3 regions of the Martelella sp. genome follow, and region 1 is predicted to be linked to each of the others. Evidence: predicted binding sites of a transcription regulator. Region 1 holds the regulator's gene; each other region holds the start of a gene.
What was found. Region 1 encodes PhoB, which activates phosphate uptake and scavenging genes when phosphate is short. Its sites were predicted from a motif close to TGTCATNNANCTGTCAT; they were not measured.

Region 1 (9,762 bases):
ACTATACCGAGACGCTGGCGCGGGTTGTGTCCGACCGAACGAGCCTCGGCGTGTTCGGCCTGTCCTTTTATGACAACAATGCCGACAAGCTGAACGTGGCCACGATCTCCGGCGTCACGCCGACAGCCGAAACGGTCGAATCCGGCGAGTATCCTGTGTCGCGGCCGCTGTTCTTCTACGTCAAGATGGCGCATGTGGGCGCGATTCCGGGCCTGAAGGACTATGTCGAATTCTTCCTCTCGGACGCGATGGCCGGCCCCTATGGCCCGCTGGCCGAATATGGCCTCGTGCCAGCGTCGGAGCGGCAACGCGCCGACATGCTGGCAGGCTTCGAGGCGGCGCTGCAATAACACCCGGTTGCCATCCGCAAGCCGGGGGCAATCGCAATCAATGTCCGGAATTGCCCGGACGGTCTGGATCGATATGACGCACGTCTTTTTGATCATCTTGGCGCTCGTGCTCGCGCTTGGCGTCGCCGGCTATTTCTCGGCGCGGGCGAAGGCCTATGCGCTCGCCGGTTCGCGCCTCGCGCGGCTGAATTCAAGGCCTGCCCATCACGCAAGCCTCGCAGCGATCGCCGCCGTCATCCCGGCATTGGTGGTGATGGCCGCGTGGATGGTGGCAAGTCCGCTCATCATCGGGTCGGAGATCCGCTCCGGCTTTCCAGAGAGCGTGAAGGAGCAGCCGGAGGCGGCGCAGACCCTGGTCTACAATTCGGTCACCTCCGTTGCCTATGGCCTGAGACAATTGCCGGAGGATGCCCGGGCGCGGGTTCACGAGGATGCCGGCGTACTGCGCGCCGTGCTGGCCGAGCGCGGCATTCCGCTTGCCGCTTCGCCGAGGCCCTTTGTTCTTGCTTCGGCCGAAAGGCTCAACGCGCTTTCGGCGCGGTCAAACGCTGCCATGGCTGCGGCTGTGCTCGCCGTGGCGCTGGTCTCGCTCGGACTTGCCTATCGGTCCGTCAGCCCTGCCTTTGCCGCGCGCAGGCGGGTCGAGCAGGTGGTGCTCGCGGTCCTGCTTCTGGCATCCACGATCGCGGTCCTGACGACCGTCGGCATCGTTTTGTCGATGCTGACGGAGACGCTGCGCTTCTTCTCGGCCGTGCCGCCGGCCGACTTCTTTTTCGGCACGGTCTGGGATCCGCGCTTTGCCGCGGCCGGCGAGGCCGGTTCTGCCGGGCAGTTCGGCCTCATTCCGTTGCTGGCCGGCACGCTCTACATTTCCCTCGTCGCCATGGCGGTGGCCGTGCCCGTCGGGCTTTATGCGGCGATCTACATGTCGGAATATGCAGGCGCCAGGCTACGCTCGGTCACCAAGCCGCTGCTGGAAGTGCTGGCGGGCATCCCCACCATCGTCTACGGCTTCTTCGCGCTCGTCACCGTCGGTCCGCTGCTGCGCGACATCTCGGCGGAACTGAACGGGCTCTTCACCGGCAGCTACCGCAATTTCATCGAGGCGCAGTCGGTGCTGACGGCCGGCTTGGTCATGGGCATCATGCTCATCCCCTTCGTTTCATCACTGTCGGATGACATCATCAGTCAGGTGCCGGACAGCCTGCGCAAGGGTTCGCTCGGCCTCGGCGCCACGCGGTCGGAAACGATCAAGCGCGTGGTCCTGCCGGCAGCGCTTCCCGGCGTCGTCGGGGCGCTGCTTCTGACGGCCTCGCGCGCCATCGGCGAGACGATGATCGTGGTGCTTGCCGCAGGCGTCGCCGCGCAATTGCAGATCAATCCGCTGGAGCCGATGACGACGGTGACGGTCAAGATCGTCAACCAGCTGACGGGCGACCTGCAATTCGATACGCCGCAGACGCTGGTTGCCTTCGCGCTTGGCCTCACCCTGTTCGTGATCACGCTCTGCCTCAATGTCTATGCGCTTTATATCGTGCGCAAATACCGGGAGCAGTATGAATGACCGAGACATTCAGCACCGCGACCGAACGGAAAGAGGATCGCCGGCAACTGGCCGAAGCCCGACGCAAGGGGCTGAAGCGCCGCCATGCGGCCGAGCGCCGTTTTCGCCTTTATGGCGTGCTCGCGATCTCGGCCGGAATCTTCTTCCTCGCGGCGCTTCTGTTTTCCGTTATCGGCAAGGGCTATACGGCCTTTCAGCAGACGACAATCACGCTGCCGATCACCTTTGATGCCGCCGTCATCGATCCCGAGGGCGCGCGGGAAGACGATTCCCGCCTGCTGCTGACGGCGGACTATCCCGAACTGGTCGAGGCGGCGCTCGCCGAAACGCTGGAAATCAGCCCGGCAAACGGTCCCGAAATGCGCGCGGCGATGCGGATGATCTCCCGCTCGAGCCGGGTGGAATTGCGCGACGTCGTGTTGAAAGATCCCTCGGTGATCGGCGAGACGGTCAATGTGCGGCTTCTGGCGTCGGCCGACATCGATTCGGCCTACAAGGGGCAGATCGACCTGTCCGTGCCCGAGACGAGCCGTCGCGTCTCCGATCGCCAGCTCGAATGGATGGATCGGCTCGAGGCGCTCGGCCTCATGGAGAAATCCTTCAATACCGGCTTCTTCACCCATGGTGCGTCCAGCCGGCCCGAATCCGCCGGCATCGGCGTTGCCTTTGTCGGGACGCTTTACATGATGGGCGTGGTCCTGCTTCTGGCCTTGCCGATCGGCGTGGCCTCGGCGATCTATCTCGAGGAATTCGCGCCGAAGAACCGGTTTACGGACATCATCGAGATCAACATCAACAATCTTGCGGCCGTTCCCTCGATCATATTTGGCCTTCTGGGCCTTGCCGTGTTCATCGGTCTCCTGGGACTGCCGCGTTCGGCCTCGCTCGTCGGCGGGCTGGTGCTGACGCTGATGACCCTGCCGACGATCATCATCGCCACCCGCGCGGCGCTGCAGGCCGTGCCGGCTTCCATCCGTTCGGCGGCGCTCGGCGTCGGGGCTTCGAAGATGCAGGCTGTCTTTCACCACGTCCTGCCGCAGGCCATGCCCGGCATCCTGACGGGAACGATCATCGGCCTCGCCCAGGCGCTTGGGGAGACGGCGCCGCTGCTTCTGATCGGCATGGTCGCCTTTGTCGCGGACTATCCGGCGAGCCCGCTCGATCCGGCAACCGCGCTTCCGGTTCAGATCTACATGTGGGCGGGCGAAGCCGAGCGCGCCTTTGTCGAACGCACCTCCGCCGCCATCATCGTGCTGCTGGCATTCCTCATCCTGATGAATATTTCGGCCGTCATCCTGAGGCGGCGCTTCGAGCGGCGCAGATAGGCCATGAGGAACCCGACCGTGAAAAGACTTGGAAAAACACAATGAGCAACACGACATACAAGATGGCCGGCCGGGCGGTGTCCGTCTACTACGGACAGAAGCGCGCGCTGTTCGATGTCAGTCTCAACATCCGCGAAAACGCGGTCACCGCGCTGATCGGCCCGTCCGGCTGCGGCAAGTCGACCTTTCTGCGCACGCTCAACCGCATGAACGACACGATCGACAATTGCCGCGTCACCGGCATGATCACGCTTGACGGGGAGGACATCTATGCCTCGGGGATCGATGTGGTCGAACTCAGGGCGCGTGTCGGCATGGTGTTCCAGAACCCCAATCCGTTTCCGAAATCGATCTACGAGAATGTCGCCTATGGCCCGCGCATCCACGGGCTGGCCCGCCACCGCAGCGAATTCGACCAGATCGTCGAGACCAGCCTGATGAAGGCGGGCCTGTTCAACGAGGTCAAGGACCGGCTTCATGAGCCGGGCACCAGCCTTTCCGGCGGCCAGCAGCAGCGGCTGTGCATTGCCCGCGCCATTGCCGTCAGTCCGGAGGTCATCCTCATGGACGAACCCTGCTCGGCGCTGGATCCGATCGCGACCGCCCGCGTCGAGGAACTGATCTCCGAACTGAAGGAAAACTACACCATCGTGATGGTGACGCATTCCATGCAGCAGGCCGCGCGCGTTTCCGAACGCACGGCCATGTTCCATCTCGGCCATATGGTCGAGGAGAACGACACCGACACGATTTTCACCAATCCCGCGGACCAGCGCACCCAGGATTACATCATGGGACGTTTCGGCTGAGGGGCGGTTGCCGCAGGCTCACGCCAAGGAAGGAACAGTCATGGCTCCATCGCATATTCTGACGGCATTCGATGACGAACTGAAATATCTCCAGCGCCGCATTTCCGAGATGGGCGGTCTGGCGGAGGAAATGGTGAGCGAATCGGTGACGGCGCTCGTCAACACCGATACCGAGCTTGCCGAAAAGGTGATCAAGGATGACCTTGTGCTGGACGAGGCGGAGCGCGAGATCGGCGAAAAGGCAGTCGTCGTCATCGCAAGGCGCCAGCCGGTGGCGGCGGACCTGCGCGAAATCATGGGCGCTATCCGGATCGCCTCCGATCTCGAACGCGTCGGCGACATGGCCAAGAACACCGCCAAGCGCGTGATCTCGGTGCAGGGTTCCGGTGTGCCGCGCAAGCTTGCCCACGGCATCGAGCACCTGTCGGAACTGGCGCTCCTGCAATTGAAGGAGGTGCTGGACGCCTACACCTCGCGCCAGGCCGACAAGGCGAGCTCCATCCGCGAGCGCGATGATGAAATCGACGCGATCTACACCTCGCTGTTCCGTGAGCTTCTGACCTACATGATGGAGGATCCGCGCAACATCACCTCGTGCACCCATCTTCTGTTCTGCGCCAAGAATATCGAGCGCATCGGCGACCACGCCACCAATATCGCCGAGATGATCTATTACATTGCAACCGGCTCCCAGCCGCAGGGAGAGCGTCCCAAGGACGACAATTCCCCGGCCGTCGGGTCCGACGATCTCTGAAGCCAGTCAATACAAGGGAGACATACGTCCTATGGTTCCGAAAATCGCAGTTGTCGAAGACGAGGAAGCGCTCAGCGTTCTGCTGCGTTACAATCTCGAATCCGAGGGGTATGAGGTCGAAACCATCATGCGCGGCGACGAAGCCGAAATCCGGCTACAGGAGCGCGTGCCCGATCTGCTTCTGCTCGACTGGATGCTGCCCGGCGTTTCCGGCATCGAGCTTTGCCGCCGCCTGAGAATGCGGCCGGAGACCGAACGCCTGCCGATCATCATGCTGACGGCGCGCGGCGAGGAGAGCGAGCGGGTGCGGGGCCTGGCGATCGGCGCCGATGATTATGTCGTCAAGCCGTTCTCCACCCCGGAGCTGATGGCGCGGGTGAAGGCCATCTTGAGGCGCGCGCGTCCGGAAGTGCTCTCCAGCGTGCTGAAATGCGGCGATATCGAACTTGACCGCGAGACCCACCGGGTGCACCGTAAGGCGCGCGAAGTCCGCCTCGGTCCGACCGAGTTCAGGCTTCTCGAATTCCTGATGACATCGCCCGGCCGAGTGTTTTCCCGCGCGCAGTTGCTCGACGGCGTCTGGGGCCATGACATCTATGTGGACGAGCGTACCGTCGACGTGCATGTCGGTCGACTGAGGAAGGCGCTCAACTTCTCGCAGATGCCGGATGTGATCCGCACCGTGCGCGGCGCGGGCTATTCCATGGAAGTCTAGGCGCGCCCGTAACGCCGCCACAAAGATTTTCAAAACGATTTAATATCCGTCATTGCGGGTGGAACCGGTTCAGCTATGCTGTGCCGGTCAGCCGTTCGGCTCTGTTGAAACAGATTTGCGGCGATTGATTTTTCACGCCCGATTGTCCAATTGGACTGAGGGCGGCCGTCGGCGGATATGCGCGCCGGCAAGAGGGCTTTTCAGGGATGCCTCCTCCCCGCATTCCGAAAAGCCGCAGCACAAGAGGATTGTTGAGATGAGCAGAGCAAGTTTCGCGGAGCCCGCGGTGATGGGCGATCTGATGGCGCGCATGCTGTGGGAAATCGGCGCCGTTCACTTTTCGCCGGACGAGCCCTACAAGCTTGCCTCCGGCTTGGTCAGCCCCGTCTATATCGATTGCCGACAACTGATTTCCTATCCGCGCATCCGCTCCACGCTGATGGATTTTGCCGCCGCCCGGGTGCTTGCCGATGCGGGCTTCGAAAAGTTCGATTGCGTCGCCGGCGGCGAGACGGCCGGCATTCCCTTCGCCGCTTTCCTGGCGGATCGCCTGGAACTGCCGATGATCTATGTCCGCAAGAAGCCGAAGGGCTACGGCAAGAACGCGCAGATCGAGGGCCATCTGCCCAAGGGCGCGCGCGTGTTGGTGATCGAGGACCTGACGACGGCCGGCGGCTCCATGTTCAACTTCATCAATGCCATCCGCACGGCCGGCGGCGTGGTGGAACACGGCATGGCATTGTTCTATTATGGGATTTTCGGCGAGGCGGAGAGACGTTTCCGCGAAGGCGGCGTTGCCCTTCATCATATCGCCACCTGGAAGGACGTGCTTGCGGTGGCGCGCAAGGACGGGCTCGCCGATCAGGCGACGCTCGATGCCGTCGGCGCCTTCCTCGACCATCCGATGGACTGGTCGCGGGCGCGCGGCGGGCTTGAGGAACTGATCGTCTGAGGAGAAGGAACGCCCGCCTCGGTTGGCGGGCGAACTGCCGCGACCCGGCGCACGGACGCCTTACAGAAATTGGGAGAAGATGAATGATTCTATGCTGCGGGGAAGCCCTGATCGACATGCTGCCGCGCGAGACGGACAGGGGCGAGCCTGCCTTTGCCCCCTACGCGGGCGGCGCGGTCTGCAACACGGCGGTCGCGCTTGCGCGGCTCGGACGCAAGACGGGCTTCTTCTCCGGCATTTCGTCCGACCTGATGGGCGACATCATCCGCGAAAAGCTGGATGCGTCGAAGGTCGATCATTCCTATGTCGCCGTTTCCGACCGTCCCACGACGCTTGCCTTCGTCAAGCTGGTCAACGGCTCGGCAAGTTACGCTTTCTACGACGAGAACACGGCGGGGCGGATGATCACCGGGGACGATCTGCCTGAGATCGGCGATGATTGTGCGGCGATGCATTTTGGCGCGATCAGCCTCATCCCCGAGCCCTGCGGCTCCACCTATGAGGCTCTGTTGATGCGCGAGGCGGACAGGCGCGTGATCTCGCTCGACCCCAATATTCGCCCGACCTTCATCACCGATGCCGACAGCCACCGGGCGCGGATCGAGCGGATGGCGGCGAAGTCGGATATCGTCAAGTTCTCCGACGAGGATCTCGACTGGTTCGGCCTTGAGGGCTCGCTTGACGACAAGGCGCGTCACTGGATTGCGGCCGGGGCGAGCCTTGTCGTGATCACCTGCGGCGCGGACGGCGCGATCGGTTACACCGGAGAGCACAAGGTCGAGGTACCGAGCGAAAAGGTCGCGGTGGTCGACACCGTCGGCGCTGGCGACACGTTCGATGCCGGTATTCTGGCCTCGCTTGATATCGCCGGTCTCCTGACCAAGGAGCAGATCCGCACGCTTGCGCCCGAGGCGATCGCCGAGGCGCTGGCGCTCGGCGCCAGGGCCGCCGCCGTCACCGTCTCCCGCGCCGGCGCAAATCCGCCCTATGCGCATGAAATCGGGCTCTGACGTCTCGTTTCCCGCTTTGTTGGCGAAAGGCGATCAGCCGGTGTCCTCCGGCTGATATTCGAGGATGTCGCCCGGCTGGCAGTCGAGCGCCTCGCAGATTTTCTCCAGCGTCTCAAACCGCACGCCCTTGACCTTGCCCGAGCGCAGCAGCGAAATGTTCTGCTCGGTAATGCCGACATGTTCGGCGAGGACCTTCGCCCGCATCTTGCGGCGGGCGAGCATGACATCGAGATTGACAATGATCGGCATGGGTCAGACGAAACGCTGATAGTCTTCGTTGATCGCGGTGGCGAGCACCATCACGTGACCCATCACGAACAGCAGCCCTGCGAGCAGGAACAGCATCAGTTGATCGCTGCCGAGCCCGATCGCCAGCGCCCGGCTGCCGGGCGGGTTGGCGATCGTCGCCAGAAGCGTTGCCACGGGATGCAGGACAAGGCCGGCAACGGCCCCGGCCAGCGCGATCAGGCCCGCACGGCGCAGAAGCGCCGCGACCTCATGGGAAAATGGACTGTCATGCTGGAGCCTGTCGAACAGCGACCAGACGGTCTGCAACCCGTAGAAAAGCAGCCCTGCGAAGAGCGCGAAAAGGGTGAGAAGCGCCAGCCCCGTTGCCGGCGTCAGCGTCACGGCGACGGCAATGTCGAGCGCATCGGCAAGCCAGGTCGAGACCCGGTCCGGCCGGACAAAGGCCGTCCAGGCCGCATAGGCGAGGCCCGCTGCAAGACCGGCCTGAATGATCCGTGTCAGGAGCTTCATCTGGCCGCATAATCTGGAAAGCGCGATCGCATTATTCGAATTCATAGGAATGCCTCTTGTGTTACGAGATAAAATTATCGTAAAACAACAAGAAATTGATGTCAACCGAGGGAAAATTATGATCCGATCCTTTCTTGTTCGCGCCTGTTGCTTCATCGGCCTGCTGGTGCCGGCGGCCTGTTCGACAATTGGCGGCGTCGCGCCGGCCGCGCTCGAGGCCGTTTCGCCGCTTGACGCCGATCCGGCCACGCTGGTGATCGAAGTGACCAAGCCGGCGGCGCTGCCGGTCGACGACAATGATCTGGCGCTTGCCCTGCGCTGGGACGTACCGGGCCAGGAACGTCTGGAGGAAGAGGCGGGACTGAGAGTCTCGCGCCGGACGCCGGCCGCGGCGGACCGCTTGGCCGGCGGCGCGCGGGATACGGTCGATCTCGTGCTCGCGCCGGAGGATGCGGCGCGCATGGCCGCGCTTCTTGCCCAAATCCGGCGTGACAAGCAGGAGGGCGTCGACGGCAAGGGCGCGCTCTCGGTGTCCTTTACGGCGCATTGTGTCGAGGGCGGCGCGGATCTTTCCGGCATGACCGTCGATGTCGCGCTCACCCTCGAACCCGATCAGCCGCCCATCGACCTGATGAGGGACGCGAAAATCGGCAGGCTGCTGGAAAGCCGTGGACGCGAACGGTTGCCCGATTGCCGGGAAGGGCCGGCTCGCGGCCTGTAGCGAGAGCTCCTCCGGGGAATGACGGGCATGGAACGGGCCGCTCGTCTCTTTACTCGGCTTTAAGCTATCGCCGATAGTATGAATGATTATTAACCATATTTGTGACGCCCAGTATGCCCGATTTCAAAAAACTCATGGTTGCTTCCGGTCTTGTTCTTCTTTCCGCCTGCTCCTTGAATTTCCTGCCGGGCGCCAAACCGACGATCCCGTCGCCGATCGCGGCCAATCCGGCATCCCTCAGGATTGCGGTGCTGGCGCCCGAAGAACTGCGGCTGCCGAAGAATGAGATCGTTCTGACCGTTTACCAGAAATCCGGTTCCGGCGAGATCAGCCGGGACTACACGCTTGTGGCGGCGGATGCCGGGCAGGAGGCTGCGGCGGTGGCAGAATTCCGCAAACCCGGCCAGAAGCTGACCGTGCTGCGTCTGTCGCCGACCGACGCATTGGCGCTCAGGGACCAGCAGCAGGAGATGGCCGCAGCCCGCGAGGCCGGCGGGGCCAGGCCGGGCTTCTCGGTCGATCTCGACGCGGCCTGCTGGAACGGGCCGATGATCGCGCCGGCCGTGCCGCTCGACGTCCTGATCGAAGCCGGAACGGAGGAGGGTTTCCACCCTCTGCTTCAGGATATCGACATTTTCGCGCTGATGAACCGGCCAGAGGAATCGCGGCTGAAATCCTGCTCTTGAAGCATCAACCGCAGGTCTGCGCCATAGAGCATTTCGCAGTCAGATGGAAACATCTGACGTCCACGAAAATGCGTTGAAACAAATAGATAGATCGTTTCCGCGTTTCCAGGAAATGCG
Region 2 (9,762 bases), on a different contig from region 1:
TAGCGGCTGTCCAGGGTGAAATCTGCTAAAGCAGGTACTGTCATAGCAACCAGAGCGGCTGCAGCAAGAAGAGTACGACGCATTTTATTATCTCCGATCATGTTTGGATGTCATTTCGCCCGGGCTTAGCAGTGTTTTATTACAGCGATACAACGCTACTGCCCGGATGGCCGTTTTCAGATCAATGGTAATGAAATTCCCGGCAAGCAAAGCTGCCGCGATCCCTGCGCCGATACCGCTGCAAAGGCCTTGAACCGGAAATGTCTCATTCGGCATTCACTCGCTCTTTGCGGCGAGATCCGTCGCGCCTTCCATACGGCCGATCTGGTTCAGCCTGCTTTCCAGCGCCATTTTTTCGATTGTCTCCACCGGAAGGCTCAGAAACGCCTTGATCCGGATTTTGAGGAATTGTGCCGTTTGCACAAAGGCCAGTTGCTTTTGCGCATCCGTCCCCTCGACAGCGGCGGGGTCTTCAATGCCCCAATGCGCCCGCTTTGCCGCCCCGCGCGCGATCGGGCAGGCCTCTCCCGCGGCGCTGTCACAGAGCGTGAAGATGAAGTCGAAAGCGGGCGCGCCGGGGACCGAAAAGGCATCCCAGCTCTTCGAGTGAAGCCCCTCGACCGGGTAGCCCTGTGCCGCCAGCACCTTGAGCGCGAGCGGATGAACGGCACCTTTCGGCCGGCTACCTGCCGAAAAGGCCTGAAAGCGACCTCTGCCCTCCGTGTTGAGAATGGCTTCAGCCATGATCGACCGCGCCGAATTTCCGGTGCAGAGAAAGAGAATGTTGAAGTTCTGGTTGTTTGTCATGGCCGAACTCTCATTTTCATGTCGGTGTGAACAATGCGCGGAAGCGCCGTTTACCAGCAGGCGTGGTGACTGTGACCGGACGCCGACCTGCGCAAAGCCATGTCGGCAAGGCGGATCGTCAGATCGATTACGCCGTCGCTTTGGCTCCCGGCTGGATGGTATCTCCTGTTTCCCCCGAATGCCGATTGCACTGGATATTCGCGACACCCGAACGAGCCGCTGCAAGTCGCAATAAACCATCTATGTTGCAGTTTCATGAAACTGTAACATGACTGTGTTTTACCGTCCTCCGGGGACCACCCGTTGAAACCCGAATGGATTCGACAACCGATCCAGCCAGGAGAGATTATTCCAATGAAAAAGATACTTTCAGTCACCGTTCTCACTGCAGCCTCGCTGCTCGCCTATCAGGCCGCAGCCCAGGAAGATGCTATCCAGGTTGACGGCTCGTCGACCGTGTTCCCCGTCTCCGAGGCGTTTGCCGAGGAATACCAGATCGCAACCGGCAATCGTGTCGTTGTTGGCGTGTCAGGTACCGGTGGCGGCTTCAAGAAGTTCTGCCGCGGCGAGACCAGCTTCTCCGGCGCATCGCGCCCGATCAAGACCTCGGAAGCAGAGCTTTGCGCCGAAAACGGTATCGAGTTCGTCGAATTGCCCGTCGCCATGGACGCGCTTGCCGTGATCGTGAACCCCGACAACCCGATCAGCTGCATGACCGTCGAAGAGCTGAAGACGGCTTACGAGACGGAAGCACAGGGTGTCGTCAACAACTGGAACCAGTTGAACCCGGAATACCCGGACCAGCCGCTGACCCTGTTCGGCGCCGGCACGGACTCGGGCACCTACGACTACTTCACCTTCGCCATCATCGGCGAAGAGGGCGCCTCGCGCGGCGATTTCACCGCGACCGAAGACGACAACATCACCATCCAGGGCGTGTCGACCGACGTCGATGCCATCGGCTTCCTTGGTCTGGCCTATGTCGAAGAGAACCGCGGCCGTGTGAAGCCGCTGGAAATCTCGTTCAACGGCGGCGAGTGCGTTGCGCCGACCACCGAAACCGCGGCCAGCGGTGAGTATCAGCCGCTGACTCGTCCGCTGTTCATCTACGCGAACAAAGAGCATCTGGACACGAAGGCGAATGTCGAGGATTACGCGAAGTTCATGTTCAACCCGGAACTCGCACCGGAACTCGTGGCCTCCACCGGCTATCTGGCGCTGCCCAGCAAGGCCTTCTCGCTTGCTGAAGAAAAGATCGTTGCCCGCTCGACCGGCTCGTTCTTCGACGGCGGCTCCAAGGTCGGCGTCACGCCCGACGATCTTCTGAAGGCTGCCAACTAGGCACATTTCATCTCGGCGGCGGGTCTTTTCGCCCGCCGCATCTTTTTCCGGTCAAGCGAGGTTGCCGTGCCCGTAGATTCCATTCCCAGTTCAGCGGAACTCATCAACAGCGGTTTTGTCAAAAGACGGCGACTGATCGACCGGGGCATGAGGGTTTTCCTGTTCCTGTGCGCGGCACTGTCGGTATTCGTCACATTCGCCATCGTCTATATTTTGATACGCGATTCGGCCGGGTTCTTTGCCCATGTGCCGCTGTTCGATTTCCTGTTCGGCACGATGTGGACGCCGGTCTTTGCCGACCCGCAATTCGGGGTCCTGCCTCTCTTGGCCGCGACATTGCAAACGGCGGGGCTTGCTATGATCATCGCGGTGCCTTTCGGCCTGGTCATGGCAATCTATCTCAGCGAATATGCCAAGCCGGCGGTGCGTGAGACAGTGAAGCCTGCGCTCGAAATGCTCGAGGCCGTGCCCACTGTGGTTTACGGTTATTTCGCGCTTCTGGTGATGACGCCATTTCTGCAACAGTTCATTCCCGGGCTCAAGGGCATCAACCTGCTGGTGCCCGGCATCATCCTCGGCATCATGATCCTGCCCTACGTTGTCTCTGTCTCCGAAGATGCGATGCGCGCCGTGCCCAACAGTTTGCGCGAAGGCGGTTACGCGCTTGGCATGGCGAAATGGCAGGTGGCGACACGTATCGTCATCCCCGGGGCGTTTTCGGGCATCACCGCCGCCTTCATCCTCGGCATGTCGCGCGCAGTGGGCGAGACGATGGTACTGGCGATCGCAGCAGGCCAGAACCCGAACCTGACATGGGACCCGCGCGAGGGGGCCGCGACAATCACAGCCTATATCGTGCAGATGAGCCTCGGTGACGTGGCGCACGGGTCGGTCGCATACGAGTCGATCTTTGCGGTGGGTCTTCTGCTCTTTGTCATCACGCTCACCTTCAATGTCATCGGCTTCTACCTGCGCCGCAAGTTCCGCGAGGCATACTGAGATGGTTACCACAACCGAAGGAACGCTTGGCAACGGTGCATCGACGAACCAGGAGGCGTTCGACGCCGTCGCGCGCGCCAAGAAGAAAGACATCATCTTCGCCTCCGGCGGGGTGATCGTCATGGCCATCGCAATGGCGCTGCTTCTGACGCTGATCGGCGATCTAGTCATCCGCGGGGCCACCCGCATCAGTTACGATTTCTTGACCAGCTATCCTTCGCGCATACCGGCGCGGGCGGGCATTCTGTCGGCATGGGTCGGCTCGCTTCTGGTAATGTTGGTGACCGCTTTCCTCGCCATTCCAATCGGGATCGGCGCGGGGCTTTATCTGGAAGAATATGCCAGGAAGGGGTGGCTCTCGAACTTCATCGAGATCAACGTGTCCAACCTCGCCGGCGTACCTTCGATCATCTACGGTCTTCTGGCGCTCGGTCTCTTCGTCTACGGGTTCGACCTCGGCAAGACGATCCTCGTGGCCGGCATGACGCTCGCACTGCTGATCCTTCCGATCGTGATCGTCTCGACCCGCGAGGCGGTGCGCTCGATCCCTTCGATCATCAAGGAGGGTGCTTATGGCCTTGGAGCCGATCAATGGCAGGTGATGTGGCACTACATCATACCGGCGGCGCGGCCTGGCATCCTGACCGGCGCCATCGTGGGTCTCAGCCGCGCCATCGGCGAGACCGCCCCAATCATCACGATCGGCGCGCTGACCTTCATCGCCTTCCTGCCGCCGGCACCCGTGACCGGAGAGTTTCCGTTCATCTCCTTCGCCTGGCTCAACGACGGATTCACCGTGCTGCCGATACAGATGTTCAACTGGATTTCCCGGCCTCAGGCTGGTTTTCACACCGCCGCTGCCGCAACCGGTGTGGTGCTGATCGCGCTGACCTTCTCGCTCAACGGCATCGCCATCTGGATCCGGTACCGGCTCCGCAAAGGACACAGAAACTGAACCATGATTGATGACAACATGACAGCCGAAAAAGCAGACGCCGAGATCGAGAAAACCAGACTTCAAGATGAGCGCGAGGCGGCCATGCCGCCTCCGATCAAGCCTGCGGCAGAGAGCGACGCGCTACGCGCCCGGATTGAGGATTTCAGCTTTTACTACGCCAACGGCTTTCAGGCGATCAAGAGTGTCAGCATGCCGATCCTCGACCGCAAGGTGACGGCGATCATCGGCCCCTCGGGATGCGGCAAGTCCACCCTTCTGCGCAGTCTCAACCGGATGCACGATCTCTACCCCGGCAACCGCTATGAGGGGCGGGTAATACTGGAGCCAGAGGGCGAGAACCTGGTCGGTCGCGACGCCGATCCTGTGCTGGTGCGACTGCGCATCGGCATGGTGTTCCAGAAGCCGAATCCCTTTCCCAAATCGATTTACGAAAACGTGGCTGCCGGCTTGCGCGTGCGCGGGATCAGCAAACGCCAGGTGATCGACGAAGCGGTGGAAAGCGCATTAAAGCGCGCCGCGATCTGGGACGAGGTCAAGGACAAGCTCAATGGCTCGGCCTACGACCTTTCGGGCGGGCAGCAGCAGCGTCTGTGCATCGCACGCGGTCTGGCTCCGAACCCGGAAATCCTGCTTCTGGACGAGCCGACATCGGCGCTCGATCCGATAGCGACGGCCAAGGTAGAGGACCTGGTCCAGGAACTCGCGAAATCGGTGACTATCGTGATCGTCACCCACAACATGCAGCAGGCGGCGCGCATCTCGCACCGCACGGCATTCATGTATCTGGGCGAACTGACAGAATTCGGCGAAACGAGCCAGATTTTCAATAATCCCCAGCATCCCCGCACGGAGAACTACATCACCGGGCGCTACGGTTGACGAGATGTCGAAAGGAAGCAAATGGAAAAGCGACATACGCTGCAAGCCTTTGAACAGGCACTGAGTGACCTGTCCGCCGCCGTCCTGATCATGACGGAACATGTTCAGGCCATGGTTGCAAGCGCAGCCCACGTGCTTCTCGACAACGATCTGGTGCGCGCCGGTGAAGTGGTTGAAAACGATCTGGTGGTGGACCGCGAATTGGAGACAATCCGCGCCCGCTGTCTGGATATACTGGTGCGCTATCAGCCGGTGGCCGGTGACCTTCGTCAGGTCATCGCCATCGAGCACAGCGCGGGAAACCTTGAGCGCGCGGCGGATCATGCGAAGAATATCGCCAAACGCGCCATTGCGGACCGCAACTCCCGGATATCGGCGGATGCAGCTGAACTGTTCAGACAGCTGCATGCCGCGGTTCTTGGAGCATTGGAAGATGCCAATGATGCCCTTGTGCGCCGGGATGTTGACCTGGCGCACAAGGTGGTGCGCGGCGACAGGCGTATCGATGTCCTCCATGACGATCTGTTTCACCTTGTTCTGGCAGGCAGCCGGCGAGACACCTCGAAACTGAAGTCCGATATCCATCTGCTGTTTGCCGCCAAAAGCCTGGAGCGTATCGGTGACCACGCCACGAATATTGCCGAAGAAGTGATTTTCATGAGCAGACGCGAAGCGCCAGACGGATCGATCGACACATAAGACGGGTCAACAAATAAGACGGGAACCGCCATGCTGAAGCAGAAAGCACTCGATCTGCTGAAACCCAGAATTCTCGTGGTCGAAAACGGGATGGTCGAACGGGACTCCCTGTTCCGGCAACTGCAGGACAGCGGATATGCCGCGTGCGTGGCGATGGACGGCAAGACACCGCTGCAGGCGGCAAGAGATGAAAGGCCGGACATCGTCCTTTTCAATTGGGTCGCACCGAATGATTATGGCTTCAACCTGTGCCGCAGCTTCAAACAGGACAGCGCCACGAGGCAGATGCCGCTTATCATTCTGTCCGGCAGTTCCGGCGAGGAAGTCAAGGTCAAGGGGCTTGAACTGGGCGCAGACGATTACCTGTCCAAACCCTACTCTTCATCGGAGCTGGCGGCGCGGCTCCATGTCCAGCTTCGTCGTATCGATTCCGGAAAGGTAAGGCCCTGCCTCACCTTTGAGCGCATCGCTCTGGATGAAGACGCGCTGCGGGTCTATATCGAAGGACGCCCCGTGCATCTCGGGCCAACCGAATATCGCATGCTTGCGGCCTTCATGAGTCGTCCTGGACGCCCCTTCACCAGGGAACAGTTGTTGGAACGCGCCGGACGGCGCAAAGGCGATGTCGATATTCGCAGTGTGGATGTGCATATCGGCCGTCTGCGCAAGGTGCTCAACCAGAAGAAAACGAACTACCCGCTCCGAACAATCAGGGGAATAGGGTACGCCCTCGGCTAAACCTTGCGGCTGACACAAAATCGTTGTCTCTTCCGGTCATAAGCATAAATCGGACTTATGACTGCACTGAAGAGGCATGCACGTAATGATAGATGACATGGTCGGGATGCTCGATGCGCTCGGGCACGCCGAACGGCTCCACGTATTCCGCGTTCTGGTTCGACGATATCCGCAATCAGTGGCAGCCGGTGAACTGGCCGAAACACTTGGCTATAAACGCTCGACGCTTTCTATCTATCTATCGGTTCTGCGGCGTGCGGGTCTCGTCCATCAGGATCGCGACGGGAACTCCTTGTTGTACAGCGCCGATCTATCCGGCGCGAAGTCGCTGATAGGCTTCCTCTCGGAGGATTGTTGTCGGGGCCGAACAAACAATGACCATCGCACGATAGATTTCGACGCGAACGATCACCGCAGATATAATGTCCTGTTCGTCTGTACGCGCAATTCAGCGCGGTCAATCTTTGCCGAAGTCATCCTGCGTGACACCGCGCCTGAGCGGTTTGCAGCCTATTCCGCAGGCACATCGTCACATGGCGCGGTCCATCCCTTGACCCTGCAGGTTCTTGAAGAAAACGGACACGAGATTTCAGAACTGGGGACAAGCTCGATCGCCGAGTTTCAGAAGCCGACCGCGCCGCAAATGGACTTCGTTTTCACTGTGTGCGACCAGGCGGCCAATGAAGAATGCCCGGTCTGGCCCGGACAGCCGGTGACGGCGCATTGGGGTCACCCGGATCCCGCCGCAGGCGTTTTCAGCGATGAAGAACGCCTCGAATTGTTTCGCCAGACCTATCAGGCCATGCGCCGGCGCATTCAACCCTTCGCTCAACTCCCGGGACCGACCCTCGATCGCGCCGCCCTTCAGGAGCATGTGGACGATATCGGTAGGCTGCGCCTGGCCCGAGTCTGAATACTGTCGAAGAGCGGCGCTTTCACGCTGTCTTGGGCAGGATTCGCCTTCTGGCCAGGCGACCAACCGGCTATTACGACAGCGTCATCGTGCCGACGGCAACTTCCAGGCAGCGAAACTCACCGCGCCATGACCCAAGATGCACCTATGGCGATGGCGGTAGAGCCGGTAGCCAGAAAGCCAGGGCGACCAGGCTTGCCAGCAATACCGGCGGTGTTATCAGAAGACCGATTTTCATATACTGGCCCCAGCCAATCCTGTAGCCCTTTCCGGCCAGCACATGGAGCCAGAGCAAGGTCGCGAGACTGCCGATCGGGGTGAATTTGGGCCCCAGATCATTGCCAATGACGTTGGCGTAGATCATCAACTCCCGCGTTGCCGCAGGCACGTTGGCCCGATCGATAGACAATGCACCGACCAATGTCGAGGGCATATTGTTCATGATGGAGGCTGCGATGGCGGAAAGCACGCCGGTGCCCAGCGTGGCGACAAACTCACCATGTTGCGCCAACCACTCAATCGCCAGGGCGCCGTAATTCGTCAGCCCCGCATTGCCAAACCCGTAGACGACGAGATACATGCCGATTGAGAACAAAACGATCTGCCAGGGGGCGCCGCGAAGCGCGTCCGATACGGAGACGATTGCACCGCGGCCGGCCTGCCACCAGCGCCCGGCAATTGCCATGAGCAGAACTGCGCCAGTACCTGTCACAAACGCGATGGGAATGCCCAGCGGGGCCGTCACGAAATAGGCGGCAAGCAGCACGGCCAGCAAGGGAAACGCAGCCCGGAAGACCAGTGGATCCTTGACGGCCATGTGCGGCGGGTCCAGGCTCTCGACGGAGTAGTGTTTGGGAATTCGACGGCCGAATGCCAACCAGAGCACGGCCAGTGTTGCTGCCAGGGAAACAAAATTCACAGGGACCATGACCGCCGCGTAGCGGTCGAACCCGATATCAAAATAGTTGGCACTGACGATATTGACGAGGTTGGAGATCACCAGCGGCAGGCTTGCCGTGTCTGCGATGAACCCGGTCGCGATGATGAAGGCCAACGCCGCCGGCGGCCCAAAATTCAGGCGCAGGAGAATAGCGATGACAATGGGCGTCAGCAGAAGGGCTGCGCCGTCATTGGCAAAGAACGCAGCAATGATCGCCCCCAGTATAACGACAAGCGGGAAAAGCAAATGGCCGCGTCCGTTGCCCCAACGTGCCACATTCAGCGCTGCCCACGCGAAGAACCCAGCTTCGTCCAGGATCAGCGAAATGATAATCAGCGCCACGAAAGTGAAAGTTGCATCCCAGACGATATCCCATACCACGACAATATCGTCCGGATGCACCACGCCCGTCAGCAGTGCCACCAGGGCGCCGCCGAGCGCGCTCCAACCAATCCCCAGACCTTTCGGCTGCCAGATCACCAGAAACAGGGTGACGACAAAAATAGCCAGTGCCAACATGAAAAGACCTTATCGTCAGTGCGTGTTCTGGTTGACGCGTCGAGAGAGCTCCTCAGCACTCTCGACGCGCTCTGAATAACGGTCAGTGAGATAGGCAGACCTGCCGCGCGTCAGCCAGGTGAACTTCACAAGTTCCTCACACACATCGACGATACGCATGTAGAGGGGTGAAGGCTTCATGCGCCCGGCTTCGTCAAACTCGGTGAAGGCCTTGGGTACGGATGATTGATTGGGGATGGTGATCATACGCATCCAGCGCCCGAGGATTCGCATCTGGTTGACGGCATTGAAGCTCTGGCTGCCGCCCGAAACCTCCATGACCGCCAGTGTCTTGCCCTGGGTGGGCCGGATACCGCCCAGCGATAGCGGTATCCAGTCGATCTGCGTCTTCATGATGCCGGTCATCGCGCCATGCCGCTCGGGGCTGACCCACAGCATGCCCTCGGACCATTGGGCGAGGTCGCGCAACTCCTGGACTTTCGGGTGGCCGGAATCCGCATCGTCAGGCAGAGGTAGACCCGACGGTTTGAAAGTGCGCACTTCGCAGCCGTACCAGCGCAATAGTCTCATCGCCTCTTCGGAGGCCAGGCGTGAAAAGGAGCGCTCGCGCAACGAGCCGTAGAGCACCAGAATCCTGGGGGGATGGCGCGGCGCATCCGGCCCCGCCAGCAAATCGACGTCAATTGGACGTAACTTGTCCGGATCGATATTCGGCAGGTCATCGAGGCGTTCAGTCCCGCTCATTGAGTTGCCCCGCCGAAGCGTAACACATCGCCGTCTTCCTTGGTAAACACCGCCACCGGGTTTGCCAGCAGTTCAAGGACCCGCTCTGAAGGCCGGCATAACCGCGCACCTTTTTCTGTCACCACAATTGGACGATTGATCAGGATCGGGTGCGCCATCATTGCATCGATCAGTTGATCATCACTCAGCGTCGGATCATCAAGATTGAGTTCCTCAAAAGGCGTT
Region 3 (9,409 bases), on a different contig from region 1:
GGGAAGTCGCTGAAAGAATGCGCAAACACTGTTTCCGGGCTTGGGGACGCCCAGTTCCGATGACAGCGCTGGCTTGCGGGCGCGGAAAAGCAGGCCCGCGCGGGCCTGCCGAAACGGCCGATGCGCCCGCCGGCGATGCCGGCGCGTGCATGAAATGCGTGAAGGCCGCCCCTGGAGGCGGCCTTTGCTGCTTTGTCCGGATTGCCGTAATCAGGCGACGTCCTGCAGACGCCCGGAGAGCGTGAACAGCAACCGGTCGGAGCCCGCATCGACCTTGACATGGGCGCCGTCGGCGATTTCGCCGCCGAGGATCCTCTCGGCCAGCGGATCCTGCACCGCCGTCTGGATCACGCGCTTCAAGGGGCGCGCGCCATAGGCCGGGTCATAGCCCTTCTCGGCGAGCCAGTCGCGAGCTTCCGGCGTCAGCTCGATCTCGATCTTGCGGTCGGACAGAAGCTTTTCGAGCCTGCCGAGCTGAATATCGACGATCGCGCCCATATCCTCGCGATGCAGCCTGTGGAACAGGATGATATCGTCGACGCGGTTCAGGAACTCCGGCCGGAACGACGCCCGGACGACCTCCATCACCTGCTCGCGCGCGGCCGAACTGTCCTCATTTTCGCCAAGCTGGGTCAGGAACTCCGAGCCCAGATTGGAGGTCATGATGATGATCGTGTTGCGGAAGTCGACCGTGCGGCCCTGGCCGTCGGTCAGCCGCCCATCATCGAGCACCTGCAGCAGCACGTTGAAGACATCCGGATGGGCCTTTTCGATCTCGTCGAACAGGACCACCTGGTACGGCCTGCGGCGCACCGCCTCGGTCAACATGCCACCCTCGTCGTAACCGACATAGCCGGGAGGGGCGCCGATCAGGCGGGCCACGGAGTGTTTCTCCATGTATTCCGACATGTCCATGCGCACCATCGCCGTTTCGTCGTCGAAGAGGAAGCGGGCGAGCGACTTGGTCAGTTCCGTCTTGCCGACGCCGGTCGGGCCCAGGAACATGAACGAGCCAATCGGGCGGTTCGGGTCCTGCAGGCCGGCGCGCGCCCGGCGAACGGAGCGGGAGACCGCCTGCACGGCATCCCCCTGGCCGACGACCCAGCGGGCCAGTTCGTCTTCCATCCGGAGCAGTTTCTCGCGCTCGCCTTCCAGCATCTTGTCGACCGGGATACCGGTCCAGCGGGAGACGACCTGGGCGATATTGTCCGGCGTGACCACTTCCTGCAGGATGGAATCGGTGACCGTGTTGTCCTCGGTTTCGGCTTCGGCCAGTTCCTTTTCCAGCTTCGGGATCGTGCCATAGGCAAGCTCGCCCGCCTTCTGGTACTCGCCGCCGCGCTGGGCGATCGCGAGCTCGTTGCGGGCCGCATCCAGCTGCTTCTTCAGGTCGGCAGCCTTGTTCAGCTTGTTCTTTTCCGACTGCCAGCGCGCCGTCAGCGTATCGGCCTCTTCTTCCAAAGAGGCGAGTTCGCCTTCAAGCCTGGAAAGCCGGTCCTTCGATGCCGTGTCGGTTTCCTTCTTCAGCGCCTCGCGCTCGATCTTCAGCTGGACGATCCGGCGGTCGAGTTCATCGAGCTCTTCCGGCTTGGAATCCACCTGCATGCGCACGCGGCTTGACGCCTCGTCCATCAGGTCGATGGCCTTGTCCGGCAGGAAGCGATCGGTGATGTAGCGGTTCGAAAGCGTCGCGGCGGCCACAAGCGCACTGTCGGAGATGCGCACCTGATGGTGCTGCTCGTATTTCTCCTTCAGGCCGCGCAGGATCGAGATCGTGTCCTCGACCGTCGGCTCGGCAACCATCACCGGTTGGAACCGTCGGGCAAGAGCCGCGTCCTTTTCGACATGCTTGCGGTATTCATCAAGCGTGGTCGCGCCGACGCAGTGCAGCTCACCGCGGGCAAGCGCGGGTTTCAGCAGGTTGGACGCATCCATGGCGCCATCGGCCTTCCCGGCGCCGACCAGGGTGTGCATCTCGTCGATGAACAGGATGATCTTGCCGGCTTCGGCCTGAACCTCGTTCAGAACCGCCTTCAGCCGTTCCTCGAACTCGCCGCGATATTTCGCGCCCGCAATCAGCGCGCCCATGTCGAGCGCCATCAGCTTCTTGTCCTTCAGGCTTTCCGGCACATCGCCATCGACAATGCGCAAGGCAAGGCCTTCCGTGATCGCCGTCTTGCCGACGCCGGGCTCACCGATCAGAACCGGATTGTTCTTGGTCCGGCGCGACAGCACCTGGATCGTGCGACGGATTTCGTCGTCGCGGCCGATCACCGGATCGAGCTTGCCGTCGCGGGCATCGGCCGTCAGGTCGCGCGCATATTTCTTCAGAGCGTCATAGCCTTCCTCGGCGCTGGCGCTGTCGGCGGTGCGGCCCTTGCGGATCTCGTTGATGGCCGCGTTCAGCCCGTTCGGCGTCACGCCGGCGCCTTCCAGCGTCTTCGCCGTCGACGCGGATTTCTCGATCGTCAGCGCCAGAAGCAGCCGTTCGACCGTGACGAAACTGTCGCCGGCCTTCTTCGCTGCCTCCTCGGCGGTGTTGAAAACCTTCGCCAGCGGCTGGGAGAGATAAATCTGGCCGTTCCCGCCGGAAACCTTGGGGATCCGGGCGAGCGCCGCGTCATTGGCGAGGCGCGCCTTCTTGGCATCGCCCCCTGCCCGCTCGATCAGCGAGGCGGCCATGCCCTGTTCGTCGTCGAGCAGCACCTTCAAGAGGTGCTCGGCGCCGAACTGCTGATGGCCTTCGCCGAGAGCGTAGGTCTGCGCGGACTGCAGAAAGCCGCGCACGCGTTCGGAATATTTCTCGATATTCATGTCCTTGCCTCCATTCCTCGCCCGGCCCTTTTGAAGCGACAGGACGATGACCTAGAAAAACCCCCTCAGCGAGGCGGGCCTGATTATGCGGCGCAAACGCCGCTCAAGGTCTGATATGGGTGCAGACAGGATGGCTTTAAAGAGCACCGCCGGAGAATTTGTTGCTGATATGCAACACCGGCTAAGCCCCTCAGCTATGGGCAAAAATGTCGGTTTCCTCCCACCCCAGAAGGTCGAGCTTGGCCCTGGTCGGAAGGAAGTCGAAGCAGGCGCCGGCGAGCGCCATGCGGTCCTCGCGCATCAGCCGTTCCATCAGCTTGTCGCGCAGGCGGTGGAGATAGAGAACGTCGGAGGCGGCATAGGCGAGCTGCGCCTCGGAGAGCGTTTCCGCCGCCCAGTCGGAGGATTGCTGCGCCTTGGATACATCGACCTCGAGCATCTCCTTCAGATTATCCTTAAGACCATGCCGGTCCGTATAGGTCCGCGTCAGACGCGAGGCGATCTTGGTGCAGAACACGTTCTCGGTCGTCACGCCGAATGTGTAATAGAGAACGGCGATATCGAAACGACCGAAATGAAAGATCTTCTGGCGCGAGGCATCGGCGAGCATGGCGCAAAGGTTCGGCGCTTCCTTTTGGCCCGCATCAATCTGGATAACGTCCGCCGTCCCGTCGCCCGGCGAGATCTGCACCACGCACAGCCGGTCACGACGCGGCACCAGCCCGAGCGTTTCCGTGTCGATCGCGATCGCGCCGGTATAGCGGGCGGCATCCTCGGCCGGAATGTCGTTTCTGTGGACGCGGATCTCTTCGTTCATCCATTCTTCTCCGTGGGCTTTCGTGCTGCAACGTCATGGGGTCATAGCGGATCGCCGGGCAAGACGATAGAAGAAAAGCCCGTATCGAACGCAATCGGCGGGCGCCGGCGGGCGTTGTGCACGCGCCCCGGAATGGCTATCTGGGGACACTTCTGAGAAAAGCGAAAGGCAAGGACGATGACTGGCAGGAGGATTATAGCGCCACTCTCTGCGCTCTGGAGGCGTCACCGGGGCCTCTGCGTCGCATTCGTCGTCACCGGCTTCATCACGCTCGTCTTTGCCCTGCAGTTCGTCCTTTCCGTCTTCTACTGGCGCAATCCGGAAAACCGGAACCTCGAACTCAAGGGCTGGATGACGCTGGGCCATGTCGCCATCGCCTATGACATCCCGGCGGAAGAACTTGCGGAGGAGCTGGACCTCGTTCCCGACAGTCGCAGCCGGCGGATGATGCTCCGCCAGATCGCCCGCATCAAGGGCATCTCGCTTGAAGAACTGGAGGACGAGATCGCCCACGCCCTCGATGATTATGAGGACGAAAAGGCCGAGCGCGATGAGTGAGCAGCTTCTGGCGCTGCTGCCGGTCTACGGCGTGCCCGTGATCGGCTTTGCCGTATTTCTGGCCTGTTGCGGCATTCCGCTGCCGACGGCCGTGATCATGCTGTTCGGCGGCTCGCTTGTTTCAACGGGCGACCTGACCTTCTGGGCGGTCTACACGGTCTGCGTCGCGGCGGCCTGCAGCGGCGACCAGGTCGGTTACTGGGCCGGACGGATCGGCGGCACCGGCTATGTCGAGCGTTTTGCCGCGCGCGGGCCGAAGCGCCAGCGCCTCGTCGACCGCGCCCGCGACTATCTGGAACGCCGGGGCGTCATCGCGATCTTCATCACGCGCTGGCTGCTGGCGATGATCGGCCCCTACATGAACCCGGTCGCGGGAGCGGCGGGCATGCGCTGGAAACTGTTCATTGCCGCCGCCATTCCCGGGCAGATGCTCTATGTACTGATCTACACGCTGCTCGGCCTGGTCTTCTCCCACAACATCATCGCCGTGGCCCAGATCGTCGGCAATGCCAGCGGCTTCCTGGCGGCGGGCGTGGTCACGCTCGCGCTCTTCTGGTACATGACCCGCGTCCTGCATTTCTCCTGGAAACGGCGACGCCGGCGCTATCTGAAGCCGCGCGGCCGGCGCAACCGGCACTGAGACCGAGGCGCCCTTCCGCAATGCTTCAGGGCGTCATCAAAACGCAGTCAAAACGTCATCGAGATGTAATGCCGCGGGACTATCGCGGATGCGCAGCTATCTTCACACACTCTTTACCAAGAGGTTTCCATGCGCGCACGTCTCGCACTTCTCGCAGCCGCGACCTGCCTTGCCGGCACGGCCCAGGCCGCCACGATCTATCCCCTCGACCGCGCCACCATCCTGGTCGGCTCGCCCTTCGATTTCAAGGTCGAACTCGATTCGGTCCATGACGCAGGCGACATCGAAGTCACCGTCAACGGCGAAGCTTACGCGGACGTCTTCGGCGCCGACGCCGAATTCGTCTCCGACGAAAAGGGCAAGAACGGCGAAAGTCTCGGCTCCGCCCTGATCCTGCGCGAGCTCGCCCTCGGCGAGGCCGGCGACTACACCGTTGCCGTCAAGGCCGGCGACGAGACGAAGGAAGTCACCTGGACCGTCTATGACACGCCGGAAACCCCCAAGGCCAAGAACATCATCTTCTTCGTCGCCGACGGCATGTCCATGGGCCACCGTTCGGCTGCCCGCATCATGTCCAAGGGCATGACCGAGGGCAAGGCCGACGGCCGGCTGAACGCTGACGACCTCGACCGGATGGCGATCATCGGCACCTCCTCGACCCATTCGGTCGCGACCGACTCGGCCAACACCATGTCGGCCTACATGACCGGCCACAAGACCCGCGTCAACGCGCTCGGCGTCTATGCCGACCGCACGCCCGACAGCCTGGACGATCCCAAGGTCGAGACCATTGCCGAGGCGCTGCGCCGCCAGACCGGCAAGTCGATCGGCGTCGTCTCCACCGCCGAGATCGAAGACGCGACGCCGGCCGCCGTTGTCGCCCACACCCGCCTTCGCGCAGACAAGGCCGAGATCGTCGGCATGTTCTACGACGTGAAGCCGGAAGTCGTCCTCGGCGGCGGTTCCGCCTACTTCCTGAAGTCGGATGTCCCCGGCTCCAAGCGCAAGGACGAAAACGACTATATCGCCATGTTCCAGGATGCCGGCTACACGGTCGTCACCTCCGCCGACGAGCTGGCTTCCGCCGAAAAGACGCAAGACGGCAAGCTGCTCGGCCTGTTCCACACCGGCAACATGGATTCGACTCTTGACCGCAAGTTCCTGAAGACCGGCAGCGTCGACAAGTTCCCGAACCAGCCCGGTCTCGTGGACATGACCACGGCGGCAATCGACCAGCTTTCCAAGAACCCGGAAGGCTTCTTCCTGATGGTCGAGGCCGCCAATGTCGACAAGATGTCGCATCCGCTCGACTGGGACCGCGCCGTCATCGACATGATCGAGTTCGACCAGGCCGTCGGCGCCGCCATGGAGTGGATGAATTCCAACCCGGACACGCTGATCGTCGTCACCGGCGACCACACCCACGGCTTCTCGGTCATCGGCACGATCGACGATGAGGTCCAGGCGGACGAGATGCGCAACAAGGTCATGACCTATGACGACGCCGGCTTCCCGAACTACACGGACGAAGACGGCGACGGCTATCCGGACAAGGTCGACGTCTCGCGTCGCCTGGCCATGTTCGCCAATAACTTCCCCGACTACTACGAGACCTTCCGCCCGAAGCTGGACGGTCCGTTCGAGCCGGCCGTGAAGGACGAGAACGGCCGCTACGTCGCAAACGAGGCCTACAAGGATGTTCCCGGCGCGGTTCTGCGCACCGGCAACCTGCCCTATGACGCCTCGACCGGCGTTCATGCCGTAGACGACGTCCTCCTGCAGGCGACCGGCCCCGGCGCCGAAGGCTTCAAGGGCTATATGGAACAGTCCGACGTCTACGAAGTGCTGGCCGATGCCTTCGCCCTCGGCAATAGCCAGAAGCAGTAGGCTTCACGTTCGAGACGGGACCGGGCGGACGTCGCCCGGTCCTCAGACTACCGATGAACCTACTCTTTCTACGGACGTCATCCTCGGGCTTGTCCCGAGGATCTAACCACGATCCCGCACGAGCGGAGTAGCGTTTTGGAAGAAGTTGTATTCCAAATGACTTCTCGTCCGGGACGCCTGCCGAGTAGAGGCGTGCTTAGGTGCTCGGGACAAGCCCGAGCATGACGGCGGAGATTGGAGCAGGCTTTGTCAACCAGCTGGGGTCCGGGCGGCTTACGCCCGGTCCTTTCCCGTCAGGAGAACTGATCCGATGACCACTCTGCCCTTTTCCCGCCGCGGCCTGCTTGCCGCAGCAAGCGCGCTCGGCGTCGGCCTTGCCCTTCGCCCCGCTCTTGCCGCCGCCGCCGACCTGAATTTCGATGAACTCTACGGCTCGTTCAGTCCGCTCGGCCTCGAATTTTCCGACAAGGTGAAGGACCTCACCGGCGAAAAAGTTTCGATCCGCGGCTTCATGGCGCCGCCGCTGAAGGCCGAGGCGCAGTTCTTCGTGCTCTCCGAAATCCCGATGGCGCTCTGCCCGTTCTGCTCTTCGGATGCCGACTGGCCGGAAAACATCGTCGTCGTCTATCTCGACAGGAAACAGACCTTCGTCCAGCCGAACCAGATGATCGAGGTGACCGGCACGCTCGACCGCGGTTCCTGGGTGGATCCCGAAACCGGCTTCGTCAGCCAGCTGCGCCTGAGAGACGCGCGCTACAAAACCATCTGACCGCCCGCCCGCAAATCCGAAAGCCGCCCCCATGCTGCCCCTTCGCCTTGAAGATGTCGCCGTTGCCTTTCCCGGTCTTTCCGCGCCGGTGCTCGCCATCCCCGCCCTCGACATCGCCCCCGGGGAGTGCGTGGCCATCACCGGCCCTTCGGGCTCCGGCAAGAGCACCTTCGTCAACATCATCACCGGGCTTGAAAGGCTGAAGACCGGCCACACCCGCTGGGGAGAGATCGACCTGGCGGACCTCCCCGAAGGCAGGCGCGATCGCTGGCGCGGCGAAAATATCGGCCTCGTCATGCAGGACTTTCATCTGTTCCCCGGCCTCTCAGCCTATGACAACGTGCTTCTGCCCGCCCGTCTCGCCCATGCTGCCGACCGTTCACGCCTGGATCGTGCAAAGACGCTGCTTGAGACCGTTGGCATTGCCCGTCACGCGCAGAAGGTCGAGACCATGTCGCGCGGCGAGATGCAGCGCGTCGCCGTCGCCCGCGCTCTGCTGCGCGAGCCCGCCATCATCGTCGCCGACGAGCCGACCGCAAGCCTTGACAGCGCAGCCGGCGCCGTTGTCGGCGAACTGCTGCTGGAACTGGCGCGGGGCCTTGGCAGCACGCTGATCATCGTCTCCCATGACGAGCGTCTGGTGGCGCCGATGGATCGCAGGATTTCGCTTCTCGCCGGCGCGATCGCCTCTGACGAACGGAAGGGCTGAGCCATGTTCCGCTTCATCTTCTCCGATCTGAAACGCCTGTGGGCCGGATCGGCCGTCATCGTGCTGCTGATCGCCCTTGCAACCGCGCTCGGCGTCACCATCACCCTGCAGGAGCGTGCGCTGCGGCTCGGCTCGGCGCGGGCTTCGGAAAAGTTCGACCTGGTGATCGGCGCGCCCGGCAGCGAAACGCAACTGGTGCTATCCTCCGTCTTTCTGCAGCCCTCCGACCTGCCGCTGATGGACGGCGACCTGTTGCCCGAACTCAATGACGATCCGCGCGTTGCCTGGGCGGCGCCCATCGGCTTCGGCGATTCCTATGCCGGCTATCCGATCGTCGGCACCACCACGGCGCTCATCGAGGCGACCGTGCCGGGCTTTGCCGAAGGCGGGATATTTCTCCACGAGGGTGACGCGGTGATCGGCTCGGCCGTCGATCTGGCCGTCGGTGACGAGATCAAGCCGATGCACGGCACGGCCGAGACGGGGGGCCACACCCATACAGAACTCGCCTATCACGTCACCGGCAGGGCCGAACCCACCGGAACGCCCTGGGACCGCGCGATCCTGGTGCCGATCCAGGCGGTCTGGCACATCCACGGCCTCGGGCATGAGCATGAGCATGAAACCGAGGCGGACCATGATCATGATGCGGAAGCGGATCACGATGACGACCACCAGCACGCGGAGGCGGTCGTCGCGGCGGCGGATCACCATGATGACGACCACGACGCCCATGAGGCGGAAGAGCCCCATGACGGCGACCATGATCACGCGTCCGACGAACACGCGTCCGGGGACCACGACGAGGACGAACATCACCATGGCGCCGAGGCCGCCGCGCCCATCGACGAGCGCTGGCACCGGGGCGAGACGCCCGGCCTGCCCGCCATTCTGGTGAAACCGAAATCGATTGCCGACGCCTATCGGCTTAGGCAGGACTATCGCGAGGCCGACGGCACGGTGGCGGTTTTCCCGGCCGAGGTTCTGACGCGCCTTTACGCCACGCTCGGCGATGCGCGACAGGTGCTGACGGCAATTGCCATCGGCGCGCAGGCGCTGGTCGCAGCCGCGCTGATGCTGGTGACCGTCATCCACGTGTCCCAGCGCCGGCGCGAGATCGGCGCGCTCAGGGCTTTCGGCGCGCCCCGCAGCGCGGTGTTCTCCATCGTCTGGCTCGAACTCTTCTCGCTGATCGGCCTCGGCATCGCGATCGGC

Region 2: a site for PhoB is predicted at 1,059-1,075, ahead of AC5DC2_RS09220 (PstS family phosphate ABC transporter substrate-binding protein). Genes of this name have one in related genera too.
Region 3: a site for PhoB is predicted at 4,883-4,899, ahead of AC5DC2_RS09970 (alkaline phosphatase). Genes of this name have one in related genera too.

The regions. Positions count from the first base shown of each region.
Region 1 is NZ_CFHTCS010000010.1:12,516-22,277, forward strand. Features, by position in the region: gene AC5DC2_RS01950 (substrate-binding domain-containing protein) at 1-350, shown strand, start outside; gene pstC (phosphate ABC transporter permease subunit PstC) at 424-1,914, shown strand; gene pstA (phosphate ABC transporter permease PstA) at 1,911-3,239, shown strand; gene pstB (phosphate ABC transporter ATP-binding protein PstB) at 3,281-4,048, shown strand; gene phoU (phosphate signaling complex protein PhoU) at 4,089-4,802, shown strand; gene phoB (phosphate regulon transcriptional regulator PhoB) at 4,834-5,517, shown strand; gene AC5DC2_RS01980 (orotate phosphoribosyltransferase) at 5,774-6,469, shown strand; gene AC5DC2_RS01985 (carbohydrate kinase family protein) at 6,553-7,479, shown strand; gene AC5DC2_RS01990 (helix-turn-helix domain-containing protein) at 7,513-7,728, opposite strand; gene AC5DC2_RS01995 (DUF2975 domain-containing protein) at 7,732-8,283, opposite strand; gene AC5DC2_RS02000 (hypothetical protein) at 8,357-8,959, shown strand; gene AC5DC2_RS02005 (hypothetical protein) at 9,073-9,645, shown strand.
Region 2 is NZ_CFHTCS010000084.1:4,500-14,261, reverse strand. Features, by position in the region: gene AC5DC2_RS09225 (arsenate reductase ArsC) at 277-807, opposite strand; gene AC5DC2_RS09220 (PstS family phosphate ABC transporter substrate-binding protein) at 1,111-2,148, shown strand; gene pstC (phosphate ABC transporter permease subunit PstC) at 2,215-3,147, shown strand; gene pstA (phosphate ABC transporter permease PstA) at 3,149-4,102, shown strand; gene pstB (phosphate ABC transporter ATP-binding protein PstB) at 4,187-4,984, shown strand; gene phoU (phosphate signaling complex protein PhoU) at 5,006-5,683, shown strand; gene AC5DC2_RS09195 (winged helix-turn-helix domain-containing protein) at 5,714-6,421, shown strand; gene AC5DC2_RS09190 (arsenate reductase/protein-tyrosine-phosphatase family protein) at 6,507-7,334, shown strand; gene AC5DC2_RS09185 (arsenic transporter) at 7,480-8,793, opposite strand; gene arsH (arsenical resistance protein ArsH) at 8,809-9,537, opposite strand; gene arsC (arsenate reductase (glutaredoxin)) at 9,534-9,762, opposite strand, start outside.
Region 3 is NZ_CFHTCS010000095.1:2,800-12,208, forward strand. Features, by position in the region: gene clpB (ATP-dependent chaperone ClpB) at 211-2,814, opposite strand; gene AC5DC2_RS09955 (ribonuclease D) at 3,005-3,631, opposite strand; gene AC5DC2_RS09960 (hypothetical protein) at 3,809-4,189, shown strand; gene AC5DC2_RS09965 (DedA family protein) at 4,182-4,829, shown strand; gene AC5DC2_RS09970 (alkaline phosphatase) at 4,959-6,716, shown strand; gene AC5DC2_RS09975 (hypothetical protein) at 7,027-7,485, shown strand; gene AC5DC2_RS09980 (ABC transporter ATP-binding protein) at 7,517-8,194, shown strand; gene AC5DC2_RS09985 (ABC transporter permease) at 8,198-9,409, shown strand, end outside.